2 regions of the Defluviitalea raffinosedens genome follow, and region 1 is predicted to be linked to the other one. Evidence: a T-box and tRNA genes for the amino acid it is inferred to sense, from the RefSeq annotation. Region 1 holds a T-box; the other holds one or more tRNA genes.
The links. A T-box is a leader RNA that pairs with one kind of tRNA and senses whether it is charged. The one in region 1 lies ahead of proS (proline--tRNA ligase), so its partner is inferred to be a tRNA-Pro.

Region 1 (11,523 bases):
ACAATTGGAATGTTAACTGGATGTTCTTCTTCACAACCAACAACTACTGATACGAATCAACCTGCTGCAGAAAATACCGCACAGGAGCAAACCGCATCAGAACCAGCGAAGAGTTCAGGGGATACTGTAGATATCGGTATCGTACTTCCGACAAAGGACGAACCAAGATGGGTGCAAGACGAAACCAGATTCATTGACGCTTTAAAAGATACCGACTATTCTGTAGAAATTTTATTCAGCCAGGGATCTTCAGCGAAAGAAAAAGAAAACGTTGAAGCATTACTTGCTAAAGGCATTAAAGTATTGATCATCTGTCCGCATGACGGAACGGCAGCAGCGGCAGCGGCAGAAGCAGCCAAAGCTGAAGGTGTAACTGTAATCTCTTATGACAGATTAATCACAGATACAGATGCCATCGATTATTATGTAACATTTGACAGTGTTGCAGTTGGTAAAGCTCAGGGACAATACCTGATTGATAAAGCAAGTGGAACAGGAAACCCACTTTACTTATATGCCGGAGCAGCTTCCGACAATAATGCATTCTTATTCTTTGAAGGCGCATGGTCTGTATTACAACCCAAAATTGCAGACGGTACTTTCGTAATCAAGAATTCTTCAGAAGCTGTAGCACTTCAGGACAAAGCAACATTAACCCGTGAAGAAATGAGTAAAATTATTTCTCAGGTAACTACAAACTGGGATTTTAACGAAGCTAAAAACAAGGCTGAAGCACATTTAACAGCTGCTAAACCAGAAGATAAAGGAGATGTATTCATTCTTGCTCCAAACGATGGAACAGCTCGTTCAATTGCAAACGTGTTTACAACAGATAAGGATGTAACCAGCTATGTTATCACAGGTCAAGACGCTGAAAAAGCTTCCATTCAATACATTATCGATGGAAAACAATCCATGACCGTATTCAAAGATGTACGTACACTGGTTAAAGATTCCATAGATATGGCTGTTACCGTATTACAAGGATCTACGCCAGAAACAACTGGTTCTTACAACAATGGCAAGATCGATGTAAAAGCAAAACAAACAGAAGTTATTGTAGTTGACCAACAAAATGTAAAAGCTGCATTAATTGATTCTGGATACTATGAAGCAAGTGAATTCACAGGTCTTTAATAATTACTTGGAGAATAGTCAGGAGGGCATACTTCCTGGCTATTCTAAAATGTGTGAATAAAGGAGCGAAAGGCAGCTATGGGAAATCAAGATTATATCTTAGAAATGAGAAACATTACAAAGGAGTTCCCGGGAGTAAAAGCTTTAAGCAATGTAAACTTCAAAGTCAGACGAGGGGAAATACACTGTCTTGTAGGAGAAAACGGAGCCGGGAAATCCACCCTTATGAAAGTTTTAAGCGGTGTTTACAAATATGGCGAATACAGCGGAGATATTGTATATAACGGACAAATTCAAAAATTTACGAATGTAAAAGACAGTGAAAATGTAGGAATCGCAATCATATACCAGGAATTAGCCCTGGTTCCTGAATTAACAGTATACGAAAATGTTTATCTGGGTCATGAAGTTAAAAATGGTTCGATTATCGATTGGAATGCAACGATTGTAAAAGCCAATGAAATGTTAGAAAAAGTTGGATTAGATATTAATCCAGAAACCAAGATCAAAGATTTGGGTGTTGGTAAACAACAACTGGTAGAGATCGCAAAGGCGTTAAGCAAAGATGTAAAATTACTCATTCTGGATGAACCTACAGCAGCACTGAATGAAGATGACAGTGAAAACTTGCTGAAATTGTTAAAGGAATTACAAAAACAGGGAATTACATCGATCATGATTTCTCATAAATTAAAAGAAGTTTTAGCCATTGCAGATACCATTACCGTATTAAGGGACGGACAAACGATATGTTCTCTGGATGCAGAGAAAGATGAAATCACTGAAAGTGTGATCATAAAACACATGGTTGGCCGTGAACTTACCAATATCTATCCTCCTAGAGATTTTACCCATGGAGAAGAAGTGGTGTTAGAGCTTAGAAACTGGAGTGCCTATGATACGAGCCTTGGCAGGGATGTTTTAAAGAATATTAACATCAAAATCAAAAAAGGTGAGATTGTAGGTTTAGCCGGATTAATGGGTGCCGGCAGAACGGAACTTGCCAGAAGTATTTTTGGGAATGCAAAGAACTACAAATTACAAGGAGAATTATACGTTAACGGAGAAAAGAAAGTCTTCAAACAACCCAGCGATGCCATCAAAGCTGGTATTGCATATGTAACAGAAGACAGAAAAGGTGACGGATTAATACTTATTCAGACTATAAAGCAAAATATTTCTATATCTAATCTGCAGGCGATCACGGCCAATAATGTCATTGACCAAAACGAAGAAATCATGATTGCCAATGGATATAAGGAAAGTTTAAATATTAAAGCACCAAACATTGAGCAAATCGTTGGAAATTTAAGCGGAGGAAATCAGCAAAAAGTTTCTCTGGCAAAATGGCTCTTTGCAAAGCCCAATATTCTGATCCTTGATGAGCCCACTCGAGGTATTGATGTTGGTGCAAAATATGAAATTTATACCATTATGAACGATTTGGTGAAAAAGGGCATGAGTATTATCATGATCTCTTCTGAACTGCCGGAAGTATTAGGCATGAGTGATCGAATCTATGTTATATCTGAAGGCAGAGTAACAGGTGAATTGCCAATCGAAGAAGCAACTCAAGAAAGAATTATGGAAATGGCGACAAAGGGGGAGTAAAAACATGAGTCAAGTGGTAAAAAGTCAAACGAGCAAGGCGAATACAGTTATTAGCAACCGAGAAGCAGAAACGATGAACTTCTTTCAGGAATTAAGAGTTCTGTTAAGGAAGAATATTCGTGAATATGGAATGTATATTGCACTCATTGTGATTATGGTAATATTCTCTATTACAACAAAAGGACTTTTCATGTCTTCAAGAAATATCAGTAACTTAATCAATCAAACAGGCTATATTGCTGTGTTGGCAGTTGGCATGACATTGGTGCTTATTATCAGACAGATTGATTTATCTGTTGGTTTTGTAGCGGGATTTTTAGGTGCTATCGCAGCGATCATGCTCACAAAACTGGGGATACCTGTAGTCGTTACAATTCCGGTTATTCTTGTTTTAGGGATACTGATTGGTTTATATCAGGGATTTTTAGTAGCAAAACTTTCCATACCTTCATTCGTGGTAACTCTTGCAGGTATGTTAATTTTTAGAGGCGCACTGCTTCTTGTGACAGAAGGAAGCGGTACCATCATCATAGACAATGCAGTATTTAATGCTATAGGCAATGGATTTATACCGGATATTACCAATGGAAGAATCCATGTGTTGACACTGATTTTAGGTGGAGTAGCCATTGCATTATTTATCTGGTCTGAGCTTAAAGCAAGAAAAAATAAGTTGAAATATAACTTTGAAGTTATTTCTCCAGCTATGTTAGCTGCCAAAATTGTTCTCGTATCCGCTGTAATTGCATACATTACTTGGATTCTTGCCAACTATAATGGATTATCCTGGACAGTAGTGATCGTTATTTTGGTGGTTGGGATCTATCATTTTATTACAACCAAAACTGCTGTGGGAAGATATGTTTATGCTGTAGGTGGAAACCCCGAAGCAGCAAAATTAAGTGGGATCAACGTAAATAAAATTATCTTTATCGTTTATGCATCCATGGGTATGCTAGCGGCATTATCCGGCATTCTTTATACTTCAAGATTGCAGTCTGCAACTACAACAGCAGGAACAGCTTTTGAAATGGATGCTATTGCATCTGCATATGTAGGTGGTGTATCGGCAGCCGGAGGTGTGGGTAAAGTAACCGGTTCTATTGTAGGTGCATTGGTTATGATGGCATTGACCAGTGGTATGAACTTGATGGGAATAGGTATTTCTTATCAGTATATGATCAAAGGTATTGTACTTGTAGGGGCAGTAGTATTTGATGTAATGACAAGGAAAAAGTAAGAGTAATACTTGTTGTCCTCTTTAAAATGGAGTGGGATATATATGAAGAAAATCAGCGATAAGATGGTAATTGCTACACTACTCATCATCTTAGTTACTGCGTTAGGAATAGGCATTCCAAGTTATCATACGACGGTTACTCAAAGCGATCAGATATTGTATACCCAAATGGACCAGCAAACAGCCAGCCTTTTTAGCATTATAGAAGGTTTTAGAGCAGTAGCACCATCAGAAGAGGCAGCAAAGAATCAATTTGTGAAATATCTTTCCAATCGGGTGATTGGTAAAACCGGATACGGTTTTATCATCAGCGGCGAAGGAAAATTTGTCTTTCATCCCAAGAAAGAGCTTATAGGTACCGATGCACTGCAATATCCTTTTGCTCAGATCATGTTGGACAATAAAGACAATGTGAATAATAATGGATATGGCCGAGCAAAAGTAAGAATGATTTCTTATATTTGGGAAGGGAAGGAAAAGTTCGCGTACTACACCTATCATCAGGATTGGGATATATTTGTTGCTCTATCCGGTGTTTATGACGAATTTATAGCTGCGCAAAAAACAGCGCTGAGGACATTGATTCTATTTGGAACAATCGTTCTGATCTTATCAGGAATCCTTGTCTATGTGATTATGACCCAACAGATGAAACCTATTGAATTTCTGTCTAAAGCAATGAAGGAAGTTGAGAAAGGAGATCTTTCTGTAAAGATCACCAATATCAAGAGTAAGGATGAAATAGGCATTCTTACCAATGGTTTTAATGGCATGATTCATACATTAAGAGAATTAACCTCCAATATTAAAGATTCTACGGATATTCTGCATACGGCTATACAAGATACAAAACAGAGTATCGATCAAACTGTTAACAATTCAAAAGAAGTTGCAAAAGCAATCAATGAAATTGCCCATTCCAATCAAGTTCTGGCAATGGATGTAGAGAAAGGCACATCAGCAATGCAAGTGATTTCTAAATCTGCACAACATACAAGAGACACTATAACCTACATGAGCAAAATTACAGATGAAGTAGAAATGGCCGTAGAACAAGGAAGTATGGCAACAGAAGATCTGTCTGCCAAATCCAATGAAACTATAAAGACTTTTAACTGGTTAAATGAGCAGATTAAACTGCTTGAAGAAAAATCCATAGAAATTTCTTCTGTGACGGGAGTTATTCGTTCCATTTCAGATCAAACCAATTTATTGTCTCTAAATGCAGCTATAGAGTCGGCAAGGGCAGGAGAAGCCGGAAAAGGTTTTGCTGTAGTAGCTGATGAGATTAGGAAGCTGGCTATAAAAACTGCTGAACAGACAGTTTCTATCAATCATTTTATAAAGGAGATTCAGCAACAGATACAAGGCGTGGCAGAATATATGATCAAAGGTCGCGAGACTGTGGAAGAACAGGACCAGACTGTTAAGAAAACCAATATTGCCTTGTTTGAGATCTATAATAAGATGAAAGATATGTCTAAATATATTAACTCGATCACAAAGCAAATTATAGAAGTGACTAAAAGTACGGAAAGCAGTGTGGCAATGGTGGAAAATATTTTGATTACTTCACAGCAAACCTGTGCAAATTCTCAGGAAGTTACGGCTTTAACAGAACAGCAGTTAGCCAGTGTGCAAACCATAGAAATTACGGTCAATAAGCTTAATGAGTTATCAAACAATCTCACTCTTATGGTAAACAAATTTGCTTTGTAATCTAAAGAAAGGACAAAAGTCATTCTGACTTTTGTCCTTTTCATTTTTTCATTTATGGTTTTTAATGTTTTTATAAAATATGGTGATGTATATTGATATTTTTAAGTAAAAAAGATAACATAAAAGTTAAAGCAGTTATAAAATATGGTATAATAATATTTTTAGGATGTTTTTTTAAGATTATTTTTCTTAATATACTTTATTGATTACTTACTCAGGGGGGCATAGAATGGCAGAAGCATTACTGGTAGGAAGACGGGTTTTACTCATATTTATATATGTTTTGATCGGGATATTCTGTGTGAAAAAGAAAATCATTACTTCCCAGTCAGGAAAGCAATTTTCTAATTTTATAGTGACGGTAATTATGGTTTGTGTTGTGATTAAAAGTTATATCCGCCCAATGGAAAGGCAGCATTTATTAGGCATATTTCTGGCCATTGGCCTTGCGGCATTGTTTCATATGATAGCGATTATTGTGTCATCCCTGCTCATAAAAGAAAGAGAAGATGTAGGGTACCGCATTGAAAGAATGGGTGTAATTTATTCAAATTGTGGTTTTATGGGGATTCCTTTAATTTATGCTGCAGTTGGGGATATAGGGATATTTTATGCTGTGGCTTATATCAGCATCTTTAATATCGTTTTGTGGACCCATGGGGTGATGCTCTTAAGCGGGGAGAAAAAGTTTAATCTAAGATCCATTATAAGCAATCCGGCACTTATTGCTTTTGCAATAGGGTTACTTCTTTACTGCACTCAAATCCCTGTTCCCGATATGATTACAGAAGTTATGGGAAGCATTTCAGATATGAATACGCCTCTAGCCATGATTACAACAGGTGTTTTTTTAGCCAATATTGATTTAAAATCTACCTTTACCAATAAACGAATTTATTTTGTTACAGCCCTAAGATTAATTTTACTTCCTATGATTATGCTAATCATTATTAAGATCCTAGGCGTTGCAAACTGGATGCCCGGTGCTCATGAAGTAGTAATGGTCAATGTTATAGGCTGTGCTTGTCCGGCGGCGGCATCCATCACCCTGTTTCCTGCCAAATATAATGTGGATGGGGAATATGGGGCACAGATTATAGCAGTTTCTACCCTACTTTCTGTGATCACTATTCCAGTCTTTAATTTAATTACGAATCTTTGGCTGTAAAAAAGGATTTACCCTTGACAACTTAAGGATTTATGCTTTATCATAAAGCCAAATAATAAGGACAAAGACAGTGAAGAGGAATCATAAATAAAGTTTTTTCACAGAGAGGAAATCGGTTGGTGAAAGATTTCTAAAAAGCTTATTTATGTCCCGCCTTGGAGTTCTGCATGATGAATGCAGCGGTAGTTTGGCTATCGTTATTTAAATGAGAGATGCTTGATATTAAAGATATTTGGTATTTTTAATATCTTGGCATTATTAGGGTGGTACCGCCGATAACCTCGGTCCCTTTTTGGGATGGAGGTTTTTTTATTTGTGTAGGAAATTCTTCCGAAATTTCTATTAATAAAAAAGTCCTCCGGAAAGGATGAACACTCGCACATATTGTATTTTACCGGCTTTGTCCACTACGTTTGGCGCAAGAGTTTTGCAAGCGAAATGCTTTCTTGCTTGTCATTAAAAAAATAAAGAGGGGAAATGAATATGGGAAAAGATAAGAAGTTCGTTCAAGAAATCACCGATATGGAAAAAGACTTTGCACAATGGTATACCGATGTGGTAAAAAAGGCAGAATTAATAGACTACTCCAGTGTCAGAGGATGTATGATCCTTCAACCTTATGGTTATGCCATTTGGGAACTGATTCAACAGCAATTGGATAAACGCTTTAAAGAAACAGGGCATAAGAATGTATACATGCCTATGTTTATCCCTGAAAGCTTACTTCAAAAAGAAAAAGACCACGTAGAAGGATTTGCTCCGGAAGTGGCTTGGGTTACCCATGGCGGAAGCGAGCAATTAACCGAACGTCTTTGCGTGAGACCAACTTCTGAAACTCTGTTTTGTGAGCATTATGCCAATGTGATTCAGTCTTACAGAGATTTGCCAAAATTATACAATCAATGGTGTTCTGTAGTACGTTGGGAAAAGACCACAAGACCATTCCTAAGAACTTTGGAATTCTTATGGCAGGAAGGTCATACAGCCCATGCAACTGCTGAAGAAGCTCAGGAAGAAACCATCAGGATGTTAAATGTTTATGCAGAGTTCTGTGAAAATGTCCTTGCAATTCCTGTGGTTAAAGGCAGAAAAACCGATAAAGAAAAATTTGCAGGGGCAAAGGAAACCTATACCATCGAAAGTTTGATGCATGACGGAAAGGCCTTGCAATCAGGAACCAGCCATAACTTTGGAGATGGCTTTGCAAGAGCATTTGGCATCCAATATACAGATAAAAACAATGAATTAAAATATGTGCATCAAACTTCCTGGGGAATGACTACAAGACTCATAGGTGCTGTCATCATGGTTCATGGAGACAACAGCGGTCTGGTACTTCCTCCAAGAATTGCACCAACTCAACTTGTTATTATTCCTATTGCTGCCCATAAAGAAGGGGTACTTGAAAAAGCCCGTGAATTAAAAGAAAGACTTTCTGCTATTGTAAGAGTAGATTTAGATGACAGTGATAAGATGCCTGGATGGAAATTCAGTGAATATGAAATGAAAGGGGTACCTTTCCGTTTAGAAATAGGACCAAAGGATATTGAAAATAATCAAGTTGTATTGGTAAGAAGAGATACAAGAGAAAAAATCACTGTTTCTATGGATGAACTGGAAACCAGAATTCCAGAACTTATGGATAGCCTTCAAAGAGACTTGCTTGAAAAAGCAAGAGCCATGAGGGATACTAAAACTTATGTGGCAAGGACTTTCGATGAATTTAAAGAAATCATCACCAATACCCCTGGCTTTATTAAAGCAATGTGGTGTGGAGACGAAGCCTGCGAAATCAAAATTAAAGAAGAAACAGGCGCTACCTCCAGATGCATTCCTTTTGAGCAGGAAAAAATATCTGATACCTGTGTATGTTGTGGAAAACCTGCCAAAGATATGCTATACTGGGGTAAAGCATATTAAAAAATAAATAAATTTAAAATGGCCCCTGATTTCAGGGGCTATTTTTAGTGTACCTCTACATCGTACCCTCCAAAGTTTTTAAGGATATCGGTAACCGCATCTACGTTTTCTTCTGTAGCTTTGGTTGTTAAAATCACTTTGCCTTCTTTTAAGCCTTGTTCATAACGGGGTGTAGCGCTTTCAGGAACACCCAGGTCAATAAGACCTCCTACGATGCCGCCGGTAACTGCGCCAGACAGTAAGCCGGCAATGGGCCCTGCCGCTGCAATAACTCCAAGACCGGGAATGGCAAAGGAACCTGCACCTATTAAAAGGCCTGCAAGACCACCCAGGACACTTCCTGTTGTAATGCCGTCAGAGATATTGTCATTGGTTAATTCTTCCCCTTCATAGCTATGATCATCCCTGTCTTTTGCAACAATTGATATATCGTCCATACGAAGATTTTGACTTCTTAGTTCGAAAGCTGCATTTTCAGCGTCTTGTCTTGTATGAAACAGTGCAATTACAGTTTTATCCATGCTTTGGCCTCCTTTCATCCATAGTTTAAGTGATTTCCATAAATTTATTCATGGAAGCTTTTAAAAATTGGAAAACTAATATAATATATAAAATATAAAGTAAAGGAATATGCAGAACTTTTGGAGGTACTCAATGCTTAAACAAATAGATATTCCAAAGGAAGTAGAAGAAATCATTCTGACTTTAAATGAAAACGGTTATGAAGGATATATTGTTGGTGGCTGTGTAAGGGATATTTTGATGGACAGAATACCTACGGACTGGGATTTGACCACTTCCGCAAAGCCGGAAGAAGTTAAACGTTTGTTTAAAAGAACTTATGATACAGGTATTGCCCATGGAACCGTAACAGTCATATTAAACAATAAACACTTTGAAATCACTACCTATAGAATAGAAGGGATATATGAAGACCATAGAAGGCCCAAAGAAGTAACTTTTACCAATGATTTGGAAGAAGATTTGTCGAGAAGAGATTTTACGATGAATGCCATTGCCTACCATCCCCAAGAAGGGTTCATAGACCCTACAGGAGGCATAGAAGACATTAAGAAAAAAAGCATACGTTGCGTAGGAGATCCCCATAAGAGATTTGAGGAGGATGCTCTTAGAATGCTTAGGGGGATTCGGTTTTCTTCCCAGCTGAATTTTACGATAGAGGAAAATACCTTAGAGGCTATTAAAACCAATGCTCATCTTATTTCATATGTCAGTGCTGAAAGAATAAAAGAAGAACTGGATAAAATTCTTTTAGCAAAGTATATTCATAAATTCATAATCTTGCATGATACAGGTATTCTTAAGTTTATTCTCCCTGAAGTGGACAGATGTTTTGAAGTAGCCCAAAACCATCCCCATCATGTGGACAATGTGGGGATTCATACCCTAAAAGCAGTAGAAGCTGTGGATAACATTCTCCCTCTTAAATGGACGATGCTATTTCATGACATTGGAAAACCGGAACATAAGACAACGGATGAAAAGGGCATCAGCCATTTTCACGGTCATGTGGAAAAAAGTGTTCTCTTAGCAGAAAAAATCATGAAAAGACTTCGATTTGATAAAAAAAGCATGAACCATATCTTAAAGCTTATAAAATGGCACGATTACAGAATTAAAGAAGACAAGCAGACTGTAAAAGAGTTGCTCTATCAGATAGGAGAAGAAGCTTTCCTGGACTTTCTAAAAGTGCAATTAGCCGATGCCAGGGCTCAAAATCCTGTATATTTCGAAGAGAAAGAAGAAAAGATTAAGAATCTGTATACCATTTATGAAGAAATTAAAGTAAAACATGAATGTTTTACTTTAAGAGATTTAGAAGTAAATGGCCAGGATTTAATTAAAACAGGTATAAAGGAAGGAAAGCAAATAGGTGAAGTTCTTGAATACCTTCTTAAAATCGTCATAGAAAATCCTGAACTCAATAAGAAAGAGATTCTTCTTTCCCGTGCAAAAGAAAAATATGTTCAATGACATAAAACCCCATGGTTATAAAGAACTTAAGCAGGAAGCTGTATGTTCTTTATAACATGGGGTTTTTTTAGGAGGGAGGAAAAGGTTACTTTTCATCTTTTTCTGTGACAACAAACTGATCTATGGTTAACTCTGCCGGGAGCAGAGATGTAGCTTGAACCTTATATATGAATTGCTTATCTGCTAAAGTAACATAAGTATCTTCATCTTCTTCTACTGTATTGCCTGCATATAAAGTTAAAGTTGAATTCTTTTCATCATTTAAATATAAAGTTATCGCAGCCCGAGGGGTTTTAAGTCCGTATTGATCCAAGGATTCTTCATCTGGATGATCCACTGTAAATTCTTTGATGACCTTTCCTCTTAAAGAAGCCAGAAAGGTATTTATTTTAACTTCATTTAATTTTTTATCGCCACTGTACCATCGGGTGTTTAGATCTTCTTCTTTGGAAGTTATAGTAAATGTTGTGTCATTGTTTTTTATTTCAATTTTGCTTACAGCTTCTTCATCAAAAGATAAGAGATTTTTATTTCTGAAGGAATTCACCTCTAAAGATACCTCACTCCAAAGCGAGGCAGCCATTGTATATACTTTTTTTGTATCCTGGTCCAGCACATAATATCCTTTTCCTAAAGGAGCAGAATATCCCAGACTTAAAGCTCTGGATACACCTTCATCTGTTGTTAAAGTAATGTTTTTAACTGGAGGATCAAGTCCATAAATGGATAAATC
Region 2 (11,523 bases), on a different contig from region 1:
TTTGGATGAATATGTTATAGGGCAAGATAAAGCAAAAAAAGCCCTTGCTGTTGCGGTGTATAATCATTATAAAAGAATTTATTCTGATGACCGTTATGATGATGTTGAGCTCCAAAAAAGTAATATTTTGATGCTTGGTCCTACAGGCTCAGGTAAAACTTTGCTTGCACAAACCTTAGCAAAAATGTTGAATGTTCCATTTGCGATGGCAGATGCAACATCTCTGACTGAAGCAGGTTATGTTGGTGAAGATGTAGAAAATATCTTGCTGAAACTTATTCAGGCAGCAGATTATGATATTGAAAGAGCAGAACAAGGCATTATATATATTGATGAAATAGATAAAATTGCCCGTAAATCTGATAATCCGTCCATAACGAGAGATGTAAGCGGTGAAGGTGTGCAGCAAGCCCTTCTTAAAATTCTGGAAGGTACAGTGGCTTCTGTTCCACCCCAGGGAGGGCGAAAGCATCCTCATCAGGAATTCATTCAGATTGACACGACCAATATTTTATTTATTTGTGGTGGAGCTTTTGACGGAATCGAGAAGATTATTGAAAAAAGAATCGGTAAAAAGGGAATGGGCTTTGGTGCAGAGGTAAAGAGTAAAAAGGAAAAAAATATCGGAGAAGTTCTCAACCATCTTTTACCACAAGATTTGCTTAAATTTGGTCTTATTCCTGAATTCATCGGTCGGGTGCCTGTTATCGTAACTTTAAACAGCCTGGATGAAGAAGCTCTTATACAGATCTTAACGGAACCTAAGAATGCACTGATCAAGCAATATAAGAAATTGTTTGAAATGGATGACGTTATCATCGAATTTGAGCAAGAAGCACTGAATTTAATTGCCAAGAAAGCAATTGAAAGAGAAACTGGTGCCAGAGGCTTAAGAGCAATTCTTGAAGAATTGATGACAGATGTTATGTATGAAATTCCGTCTACTAAAGACGTGGAGAAATGTATTATTACAAAAGAAACTGTTGAGTTTAATAGAAAGCCGGAGATTATTATTAATCCAAACAAACAGCCGATCAAAAAGCCAAAGAAGAAAAAAGCCAAAAGAGGAGAATCAGCCTCATAAAACAGTATATTTCAATAAAAGTGTACAATCGAAAGATTGTACACTTTTTATATCATAAAAACCTCCTGATTGTGCATACTATACGTAAATCACCTTGGACGCATGATAGGAGGATATTTCGTGAGCGATATTTTAATCTATATTCAGTTTGTATTTACAATCATTGTAGGAATTTATTTTTTCACTCTTTTGAAAACACAGCAGACTACAAAAACTTCTATTGGGAAAGAATCCAAGAAAGAATTAGAGAAATTAAAGAAATTAAGAGCAATTCATTTGTCTGAGCCTTTATCGGAGAAAACACGTCCCAGTTCCTTCGATGAAATCATTGGTCAGAATGATGGACTGAAGGCCTTAAAGGCAGCTTTGTGCGGACCTAATCCACAGCACGTCATCATATACGGACCACCGGGGGTAGGTAAAACCGCAGCTGCCAGAGTTGCCCTGGAAGAAGCAAAAAAGATCGCTATCTCTCCTTTTAAAGAAGATGCGAAATTTATAGAAATGGATGCAACGACTCTCAGATTTGATGAAAGGGGTATTGCAGACCCTCTTATCGGTTCTGTTCATGATCCTATTTACCAAGGGGCAGGGGCATATGGAAGCGCTGGAATTCCCCAACCCAAACCAGGAGCGGTTACCAAAGCCCATGGAGGCGTTTTATTCATTGATGAAATAGGAGAACTTCATCCCATACAGATGAACAAACTTTTAAAGGTTCTGGAAGACAGAAAGGTATTTTTAGAAAGTGCATACTACTCTTCAGAAGACAGCAATATTCCAAGTCATATTCATGATATTTTCCAAAATGGTTTACCCGCAGATTTCAGATTAATAGGAGCAACAACAAGAACTCCGGAAGAAATACCTCCGGCTCTTCGTTCCCGATGTACCGAAATATTCTTTCAACCTCTTACTAAAGATGATGTAGGGAAAATTGTAAAGAATGCGGCAAAAAAGGGAGCTTTTGCTTTGGAGGAAGGAGTAGCAGAGCTGATCACCCAGTATGCGTCTAACGGAAGAGATGCAGTGAATATCGTTCAAACGGCAGGATGTATAGCTACTATAGAAAACAGGAAAGAGATCACCGTTAAAGATGTGGAATGGGTCATTGAATTTGGACAATACAGCAAGAGACCTGATAAAAAGATATCCTCCGAAAAAGCTGTAGGATGTGTTAATGGACTTGCGGTTTACGGAGTTCGAATGGGAGCATTACTTGAAATTGAAGTGATTGCTGAACCTGCGGAGGAAAAATCAAAAGGGATTGTAACTGTAACAGGGATTATTGAAGAAGAAGAATTTAATAAATCCAATGGAAAAATGAAAAGAAGAAGTACTGCCAAAGGATCAATAGACAATGTTTTAACTGCTATGAAAAACATTTTAAATGTCAACTATAAAGATTACGATATTCATATCAATTTCCCCGGGGGAATGCCTGTGGATGGACCTTCTGCAGGAATTGCAATCTTTACTGCAGTATATTCAGCGATCTTAAAAAAGCCGGTTTCTAATAAAATAGCCATGACTGGCGAGATTTCAATAAGAGGAAATGTTCATCCTGTAGGGGGTGTACATGCCAAAATCAATGCAGCAATATCAGCAGGAATTGAAGAAGTACTTATTCCTGCAGACAATTGGCAGGAAACCTTTGAAGATTATAATATAAAAGTCATTCCGGTTAAAAACATCGATGAAGTTTTAAAAGAAGTGTTTAAGGAGGCAAAAGATGAGCTTGTTTCCAAGCCTGATACTTCTAAAGTATTAACTGCACAAGGGATATAAACACTGATTTGTAAATTAAGACCTTATGTTAAAAACATTGGGTCTTTTTTCATATTTTTTATGTAAATATTTTTAAATATATGTTGAGAAAGCATTTTTACATATGGTATAATTTTTAAATACATAGAGGGGGTAGTGGAAGTGATTATAGAACAAGCTCAAGTGAAAGATTTGGCTGAAATTCTTTTGCTTCAAAAGCAGGCCTATATGAGTGAAGCAGAGTTATATAGCGATTTTCATTTGCTACCACTAACAGAAACATTGGATGAAATTGAAAGTGAATTTTCGAAACATCTGTTTTTAAAAGCTATTATGAACGGCGTTATTATTGGTGCTGTAAGGGCGTACAGACAAGGCGATACCTGTTATGTAGGCAGATTAGTGGTTCATCCCAAATTTCAAAGACAAGGAATAGGAACCCGCCTTATTGAAGAGGTTGAAAAGATTTTTGAAGATTGTACAAGATTCGAAATATTTACCGGACATAAGAGTATAAGAAATATCAATTTATATAAAAAGCTTGGATATAAGGAATTCCAGGTGAAAGTAGTATCAGAACATCTACAGTACATTTATATGGAAAAAACTAAAGAGCGTACCCCATGTAAGGTGAATAATTGTATTTAAAAAAAGAGTCGTACATTGTTATACGTCTCTTTTTTAATTCATCTTCATTTTGCATACATTAAATCTATGGTTAATCCGTGAAGAATAAGGTGGGCCCATCAATTGAAAATATAATTGATGAATGCAATTACTGTTAACAATAGATTTGACAATTTACAACAAATTACTCATAATTACAGAAGAAATAAACTTTGAGGTGGAAATATAATGAAAAAAGATGATAAGAATATGTTACAGATGCCTTTAGTTGCATTAAGAGGGCTTAATGTATTCCCTAATATGATTCTGCATTTTGATGTAGCCCGTCCAAAATCCATACGAGCTTTAGAAGAGGCTATGATCAGTGATCAGTCAATATTTCTGGTTGCCCAGAAGGATGCTGAGACGGAAGAACCAGAAAGTAAGGATTTGTACAATGTAGGAACGATTTCTTCCATTAAGCAGATTTTAAAGCTTCCTACCAATACAATCCGTGTATTGGTTGAAGGCAATAAAAGAGGAAAAATTGTTTCGTTTGAGCAGGAAGATCCATATTTCTTGGTTAATGTTGAAGAGTATGATCATGAAGAAGATCCTATAGATGTTAATAAACAAGCACTCATTAGAGCTGGGGCTGAAATTTTTGAAGAATATGCAAAAGTAAACAACAGAATTTCATCCGATACCATAAGAAATATTGTTTCAATGGAAAAGCCAGGAGAAATGGCGGATGCTATCGCCTCTAATATTCAGCTGAGATTAGAGGACAAGCAAAAGATTTTAAGTGCATTTGATGAAGAAGAAAGACTCTTGATGGTTATTAAGATTTTAAAATCTGAAATAGAAATCTTAAATGTTCAAAAAGATATTCTGGACAAGGTTAAGAAAAATATTGATCAATCCCAAAAGGAATATTATCTTAGAGAACAGCTAAAAATTATTCAAAATGAGCTTGGAGACCGAGATGGCATACAGGGAGAAATTAATGAATATAGGGAAAAACTCAATGAAATTGATCCCCCTCAGGAAGTCAGAGAAAAAGTAGAAAAAGAACTGCAAAGAATGCTGAAAATTCCTGCGGCTTCTGCAGAAAGTGTAGTTGTCAGAAACTACATTGATTGGATATTGGATCTTCCTTGGACAAAGGAAACCAAAGAATCACATAATATAAAATATGCAAAAAAGATTTTAGAAAAAGACCATTACGGACTGGAAAAAGTAAAAGAAAGAATCTTGGAATTTTTGTCTATAAGAGAAATGTCTCCCAAGGTCAATAGTCCAATTATATGTTTAGTGGGACCTCCGGGAGTAGGTAAGACATCCATTGCCCATTCTATTGCCAAAGCGCTTAATCGTAATTATGTCAGAATTTCTTTGGGAGGAGTAAGGGACGAAGCAGAAATCAGGGGACACAGGCGTACTTATGTAGGAGCTCTTCCCGGAAGAATCATACAGGGGTTAAAGCAGGCAAAATCGAAAAATCCTTTAATGTTATTGGATGAAATAGATAAAATGAGTTCAGACTTTAGAGGGGATCCTTCTGCTGCATTGCTTGAAGTGTTGGATGCAGAACAGAACCATGCCTTTAGAGATCATTTTATTGAACTGCCGTTTGATTTATCCAATGTGTTATTTTTAGCAACAGCCAATACGCTTGATACGATTCCAAGACCTCTTTTGGACAGGATGGAGGTTATTCAGATTTCCAGTTATACGGAAGAAGAAAAATTCCATATCGCCTATAATCACTTGATAGATAAGCAATTAGAAAAGCATGGCATGACAAGATCCCAGCTTCGTATAAGCAGGGAAGTGATTAAAAACATTATTACCTATTATACAAAGGAAGCCGGAGTACGTAAGTTGGAAAGATGTATAGGAGAATTATGCAGAAAAGCGGCTAAAGAAATCCTGGAAGAAGATAAAAAATGTGTTCGTATTACTGAATCCAATTTAGAGAAATATTTAGGTGTCAAGAAATACAGAATCAATAAGATTATGGAACAGGCAGAAATTGGTATAGCACGAGGCCTAGCATGGACTCCGGTTGGAGGGGATACTTTATCGATAGAAGTAAATACTATGAAGGGGACCGGAAAATTTGAGCTGACGGGTCAATTGGGAGATGTTATGAAGGAATCAGCAAAAGCAGCTATAAGCTATATTCGTTCCAGAGCAGAGAGTCTGGGCATCGATAGTAACTTTTACAAAGATATGGACATTCATATTCATATCCCGGAAGGTGCGGTTCCTAAGGATGGACCTTCTGCAGGCATTACTATGGCAACTGCAATGATTTCTGCCCTTACGAATCAGCCTGTGCGCAATGATGTGGGAATGACAGGTGAAATTACCCTTCGTGGACGAGTTCTTCCCATAGGAGGCCTAAAAGAAAAAATCTTAGCGGCAAAAGCAGCGGGCATCAAGACAGTCATTTTGCCCATAGACAATGAAAAAGATTTGAATGAATTGTCTAATTCAATCAAAGAGAATATGGAGTTTGTTCTTGTAAAGAATATGGAAGAAGTCTTAAATCATGCTATTATTAAGGAGAATCTCTATGAATGTAAATAATGTAAGTTTAGATATGGTTTGTGGTAATCCAAGTCAATTTCCTCAGAGCCATTTGAATGAAATCGCTTTTGCGGGGAAATCCAATGTAGGGAAATCTTCGTTGATCAATGCCCTGGTCAATCGAAAAGCTTTAGCGAGAACCAGCAGTCAGCCAGGGAAAACTCAGACTATCAATTTCTACAATGTAGAAGATAAACTGTATTTTGTTGATCTCCCCGGGTACGGATTCGCTAAGGTATCCAAAGATTTAAGAGAAAAATGGGGTAAATTCATAGAAAGCTATCTGACTAAGAGAGAACAGCTGAAACTTGTGGTTTTATTGGTAGATATAAGACATGAGCCCAGTGAAAATGACAAAATGATGTATGACTGGATTTGCCATTATCAAAAAAATGTACTGGTAGTTGCAACCAAGGCGGATAAAATTAAAAGAAGCCAGATTCAAAAGCAAATTTCCCTTATCCGTAAGACGCTTCAGATGGATCCAAACCATATCATTATTCCTTTTTCTGCTGAAACTAAACAGGGAAAAGATGAGATATGGGAAATATTGGATCAGTGGGTTCTTAATGAAGAAAATGAAAAATAATATTTTAGAAAACAAACTTTTTTTCAGATGTGCCGTATATAGTAATGAAAAATGAAGCAACCTTTACGTTACGAGTTTAATAAATAAAGTCAATGGGAAAAGGAGGGGTCATGATGCAAAAAAGATTGCATTTATCCACTAGAGATAAAAAAATTGCAGGAGTTTGCGGAGGAATTGCTGAGTATTTTGATTTTGATCCTACGTTGGTCCGCATTTTATGGGTTTTATTAACGCTTATGAGTACAGGATTTCCAGGATTTTTACTTTACATTATTTGCTGGGCAGTTATGCCGGTAGACGATGAGTATAGAGATTTAAGATAATATATATTTTCTAAAGTCCGATTGCCGGACTTTTTTTATTGCTTTATTTTTTTCAAGATATACTTGTAAAAACGATTAAAAGAATATATAATATAATTTGCAGCGAATTTAAGAAAATATTTTTTCGGGGTGTGGCTCAGTTTGGTAGAGCGCTTGGTTCGGGACTAAGAGGTCGCAGGTTCGAATCCTGTCACCCCGATTTTGCTTTGGAACGCATAGTATGCGTTCCTTTTTAATTTGTAATATAAATTTAATATTGTATTAATATGGTTATAATAGTAATAGTATATATTTAGATTGTCATTCATTATTGAAGGGAGGAAGCAATATGGATTTGAGAACACAGTGGTCATCTCAATATGTTCACTTGGATGATCAATGTTTATTAAGTGAAATAGATAAAGTGAAAAAGGACGTTGAAAGTACACAAAAGTGGATTGAAGAATTAGAGAATAAAAAAGATTCTGTAGAATATCTGCATAAAAAAATGGCAAAACTCGCTTTTGGCTTTGCCCGTGAAAAACATCAAATCCTTTCGCAAGAAGCTCACAGAAGAGGACTCATAAGTTAAGCCCTTTATTCATCAGGTGGATTTTGAATTAAGCTTGATAATATGGATCCGTATAAATTCTGTGCGTTTCTCCTCCAGTTCTCACATATTTTTTTTGCTTGCTCTTTTGAAGCAACACTGAGTTGTAAGTCCATCAGGGTTATATCATTTTCTTTTACTTTGCAATGTACCATATATTCACTATGCTTTTCAGGGATGTATTCGGCGGTAATCTCCAGTTCCTTTTTTAATTGCTGGCGATTTTTTTTTATGTATTCGTCTATTTCCAGTCTGATATTTTCTGGAATACGATTGATAAAGTATTCGAGAGTAGTTATTCCTTTATTGGCAATGATATAACGGGTTTTATGATTTTCCTGCTGACTGACGATTAAATTTGCATCGATCAGTTCTGTTAAATATTGCTGAAGAGAAAAATAGTCCATATAGGCTCTTTCCATAATAAATTGAGTAATTTGTGCATGGGATAAAGGCATTTTAATTTTAGAAATTAAGTACAGCAAAATTAACTTGTTTGTGGCTAATTCATTTATAGATTGAAACACCAGAATCCCTCCTGTCGTAGTAAATAAGTCATACTACTTAATTGTATACCAAAAAGTCATTCCCGACAAGAAAATCAGTAAAGTTTGCCCTGCCAGGTATTCCTTTCTTTAAACCTTTTATGAATCCCATTTAACACTGCTTTTTTATTTTTACTCCACAAAGGAGCTGCCAGCAATTCCTTTGGACCGTCTCCAGTAATTCGATGAATAACCATATAAGGAGGCAGCAGTTCCAGGCAGTCGATGATTAAGTCAATGTATTCCTCCATTGTTAATACATGAAAAGGATTTTTCAAATAATAATCATATAGTGGGGTATTTTTGATAATATGCAAAAGGTGAAGCTTAACCCCTTGTACAGATTGACTGGCTATATATTGAATGGATGAAAGAATATCGTTCTTATTTTCTCCCGGAAGCCCCAGGATCAGATGAACCACTGTATCTATATTCCTTTTTGAAAGATTATGGACTGCTTCTTCAAAACATGAAAGGGAATAACCTCTTTGAATGAGAAAAGCAGTATCTTCGTGAATGGTCTGGAGGCCAAGCTCCACCCATAAGTAAGTCTTTTGATTGATTTCATCCAATAAATCTAAGACAGAATGATCTAAGCAATCGGGACGGGTGGCAATGGCAATCCCCACCACATCAGGCAGTGATAATGCTTCTTCGTATTTCTTTCTAAGCACATCTACAGGTGCATAAGTATTTGAAAAGGCCTGAAAATAAGCAATATATTTTCCCGACTTCCATTTGTTATCTAAAAGAGCTCTGCTTTGATAAAACTGTTCTGAAATGGGAAGAATAGCTGGTGGAGCAAAATCACCGGATCCTCTTCCGCTGCAAAAAATACATCCTTTATCAGATAATGTACCGTCCCGGTTAGGACATGTAAATCCTCCATCTAATGAAATTTTGAAAATTTTTTCTCCAAATTTTTGACGAAGAAAGTAATTCAGAGAATGATAAGGCTTATCTCCCCAATACATATGATGTCTCCATTCTTTAAAATATACCTTATTATTATGGTAAACTCTAATGGGACAAACGTCAATGATTAAAAATGTCAAATAAATAAGCGTTGGACTGTTCATACTATAGAAAATTAACATATAGAGACAATGTTAAAAGAAGAAATAGGAGAAAAAGGAGCACTTCCATGGATATATCGGTAATTATTCCTGCGTATAATGAAGAGGGAAGAATTGGCAATGTTTTATCTGTATTAATGGGTTTTGAGATGATTAAAGAAATCATTGTTGTCAATGACGGTTCAGTTGACCAGACTACACAGGAAGTAAAAAAGTATCCTGTAACTTTAATAGAGCTTCCTTTTAATCAAGGAAAAGCAGCAGCTATAAAACGAGGATTAGAGGCCAGCAGCGGAGAGTGGATCTTATTTTTGGATGCAGATTTAAAAGGGCTAAGTAAAGAGCATTTGATTTCTATGATAGAATATGCAAAACGAGAAAATATTGATATGGTGATTGGTACTTTTTCAAAAGGGAAATTCATTACGGATCTTTCTCATAAAATTGCCCCGTTTTTATCGGGGCAGAGATTGATTCGAAGGGCATTACTGGAGAGTATGCCCCATTTTGAGCATACAAGATATGGTATTGAAATGATGATTACTGAATATGCACGCAAAATGGGATACCAAATTAAAAAAGTAAAATGGCCATATGTTTACCATATTCCTAAAGAGCAAAAAAGAGGATGGATCAAAGGAAAGTTTGAGAAATATGCCATGTATTGCAATATTTTATCTACAGTTTTTGAGATATACTTTTTATCCAGATTAAAACGGAGTAAAAAGTTTCAAAAATACAGCTCTTGATCAGTATTGATACATCATCTGAGATTCTTTACTTTGTCTTATGGTTTCACAGATTTGAGTAAGATATTTCCATTCCTCTTCTGATTGAATCATGCGAATCGTATTTACAAAATCTAATCGCATTCTTTCTAAATAGTCTTGTTTTAAAGCTTCAATTTCTTCATCTGTAGTCATTTGACTTGCCAGAATTAAAAATTCTCTTGCTCTTTCTCCTATTGCAAAAGGTATATAGGGTTCCAGTATATCCAGAGAAGCCTGAAGTGCTTCATATTGTCTCTGAAAAGGGTTATCTTCCACTTCTGAAATATAAGTATATAAAGATTCCAGATTTAAGAATGTAACATTTCTTAATTCTGAATAATCAAAGTCGTTGATTAATGACTTTAATTTGTTTAATTCATCAGAGAGCTGCTGACTGGTTAAAATATTTGTCATGTCATCCCTTCTTTCTGAGCAGCATAAAATAATAATATTGGTTTTCAATATTACTATTTGCAGCATAAAAACAAAATACACAATAAATATTTGTCCATTTTAGATTAAAAAGTAATTTATGTTGTATATAACCAATAATACTTGTATAATTAAAAAATAATATGAAAATGTAAACAGGGGGGTTAATATGGATCAAGAATTAAGTGGAGGACTAAAAGCACTACTGATTATAGGAACAATTATTTTTCCAGGACCTTTATTGGGGATCATATTAGGAATTATTTGGATGACGGATCAAAATGCTTCTTTAGAAAAAAAGAAATTTGGGAAGATTTTACTGTTTATAGGGATTGGAGTTCCAATTCTAGGGTGCATCTGTTATTTATTATTTTTTATAGGCATAATCGGTATTGGCAGTATAGGCAGCATGCTTTAAAAAGCGCAGCTGCTTTTTTTATAGTATGGGAAATTTCTCTGGATTTCCTATACTATAAAAGTTTTCCGTACAGGATGTGCATTCAAGTGTGTTGTATTCTGTTGGTTTTACCAACTGCACTCGGCGGGAGAGTTTTGCGAGCGAAACTTTTTCTGGTGAAATAAGACAGTCATCTTGTTTGCAAGGGACAAATCTTTTTATTTCATAAGGATGATGCAACAGCATTTTTGTTGTTATAGAATAGTTCATATGTTATTATGAACTCGATCAACTAAAGATTATTGGAGTGATTTTATGTCAAAACGAAAAATTTTAATCGTAGATGACGAAATTCATATTTTAGAGTTATTAAAATATAATCTTGAGAATACCGGATATGAAGTATCAGAGGCAGAATCTGGAGAAGAAGCATTGGAAAAACTCAATGCTTCTGTAGATTTAGTAATTCTGGATCTTATGCTTCCTGGTATTGACGGATTAGAAGTTTTAAAAAGAATTCGCTTTAATGAGTCTTTAAAAAATATCCCTGTGATTATGTTAACAGCCAAAAATGAAGAAATTGATGCAGTACTTGGTTTAGAAATGGGGGCAGATGATTATATTGGGAAACCTTTTAGGGTTCGTGAGCTTTTAGCGCGGATTAAAGCTGTATTAAGACGAAAGGAAGAAACAGAATATTTACCACAGTCAACAGAAAAAGAAAAAATCATTCAAGTAGGGAATCTGGCA

Region 2: it has a tRNA-Pro gene. The T-box ahead of proS (proline--tRNA ligase) is inferred to sense a tRNA for this amino acid. The anticodon was not compared.

What each region holds. Positions count from the first base shown of each region.
Region 1 is NZ_JAFBEP010000003.1:207,649-219,171, reverse strand. Features, by position in the region: gene JOD07_RS04200 (sugar ABC transporter substrate-binding protein) at 1-1,137, shown strand, start outside; gene JOD07_RS04195 (ATP-binding cassette domain-containing protein) at 1,216-2,748, shown strand; gene JOD07_RS04190 (sugar ABC transporter permease) at 2,753-3,988, shown strand; gene JOD07_RS04185 (methyl-accepting chemotaxis protein) at 4,031-5,707, shown strand; gene JOD07_RS04180 (AEC family transporter) at 5,937-6,875, shown strand; T-box leader at 6,937-7,168, shown strand; gene proS (proline--tRNA ligase) at 7,359-8,795, shown strand; gene JOD07_RS04170 (general stress protein) at 8,840-9,316, opposite strand; gene JOD07_RS04165 (CCA tRNA nucleotidyltransferase) at 9,450-10,790, shown strand; gene JOD07_RS04160 (DUF4340 domain-containing protein) at 10,876-11,523, opposite strand, start outside.
Region 2 is NZ_JAFBEP010000002.1:159,448-170,970, reverse strand. Features, by position in the region: gene clpX (ATP-dependent Clp protease ATP-binding subunit ClpX) at 1-1,084, shown strand, start outside; gene lonB (ATP-dependent protease LonB) at 1,205-2,872, shown strand; gene JOD07_RS02705 (GNAT family N-acetyltransferase) at 3,014-3,499, shown strand; gene lon (endopeptidase La) at 3,707-6,052, shown strand; gene yihA (ribosome biogenesis GTP-binding protein YihA/YsxC) at 6,039-6,641, shown strand; gene JOD07_RS02690 (PspC domain-containing protein) at 6,755-6,964, shown strand; tRNA gene JOD07_RS02685 (tRNA-Pro) at 7,090-7,163, shown strand; gene JOD07_RS02680 (hypothetical protein) at 7,293-7,535, shown strand; gene JOD07_RS02675 (DUF4364 family protein) at 7,541-8,080, opposite strand; gene mnmL (tRNA modification radical SAM protein MnmL/YtqA) at 8,155-9,072, opposite strand; gene JOD07_RS02665 (glycosyltransferase family 2 protein) at 9,243-9,923, shown strand; gene JOD07_RS02660 (hypothetical protein) at 9,924-10,358, opposite strand; gene JOD07_RS02655 (hypothetical protein) at 10,546-10,794, shown strand; gene JOD07_RS02650 (response regulator transcription factor) at 11,089-11,523, shown strand, end outside.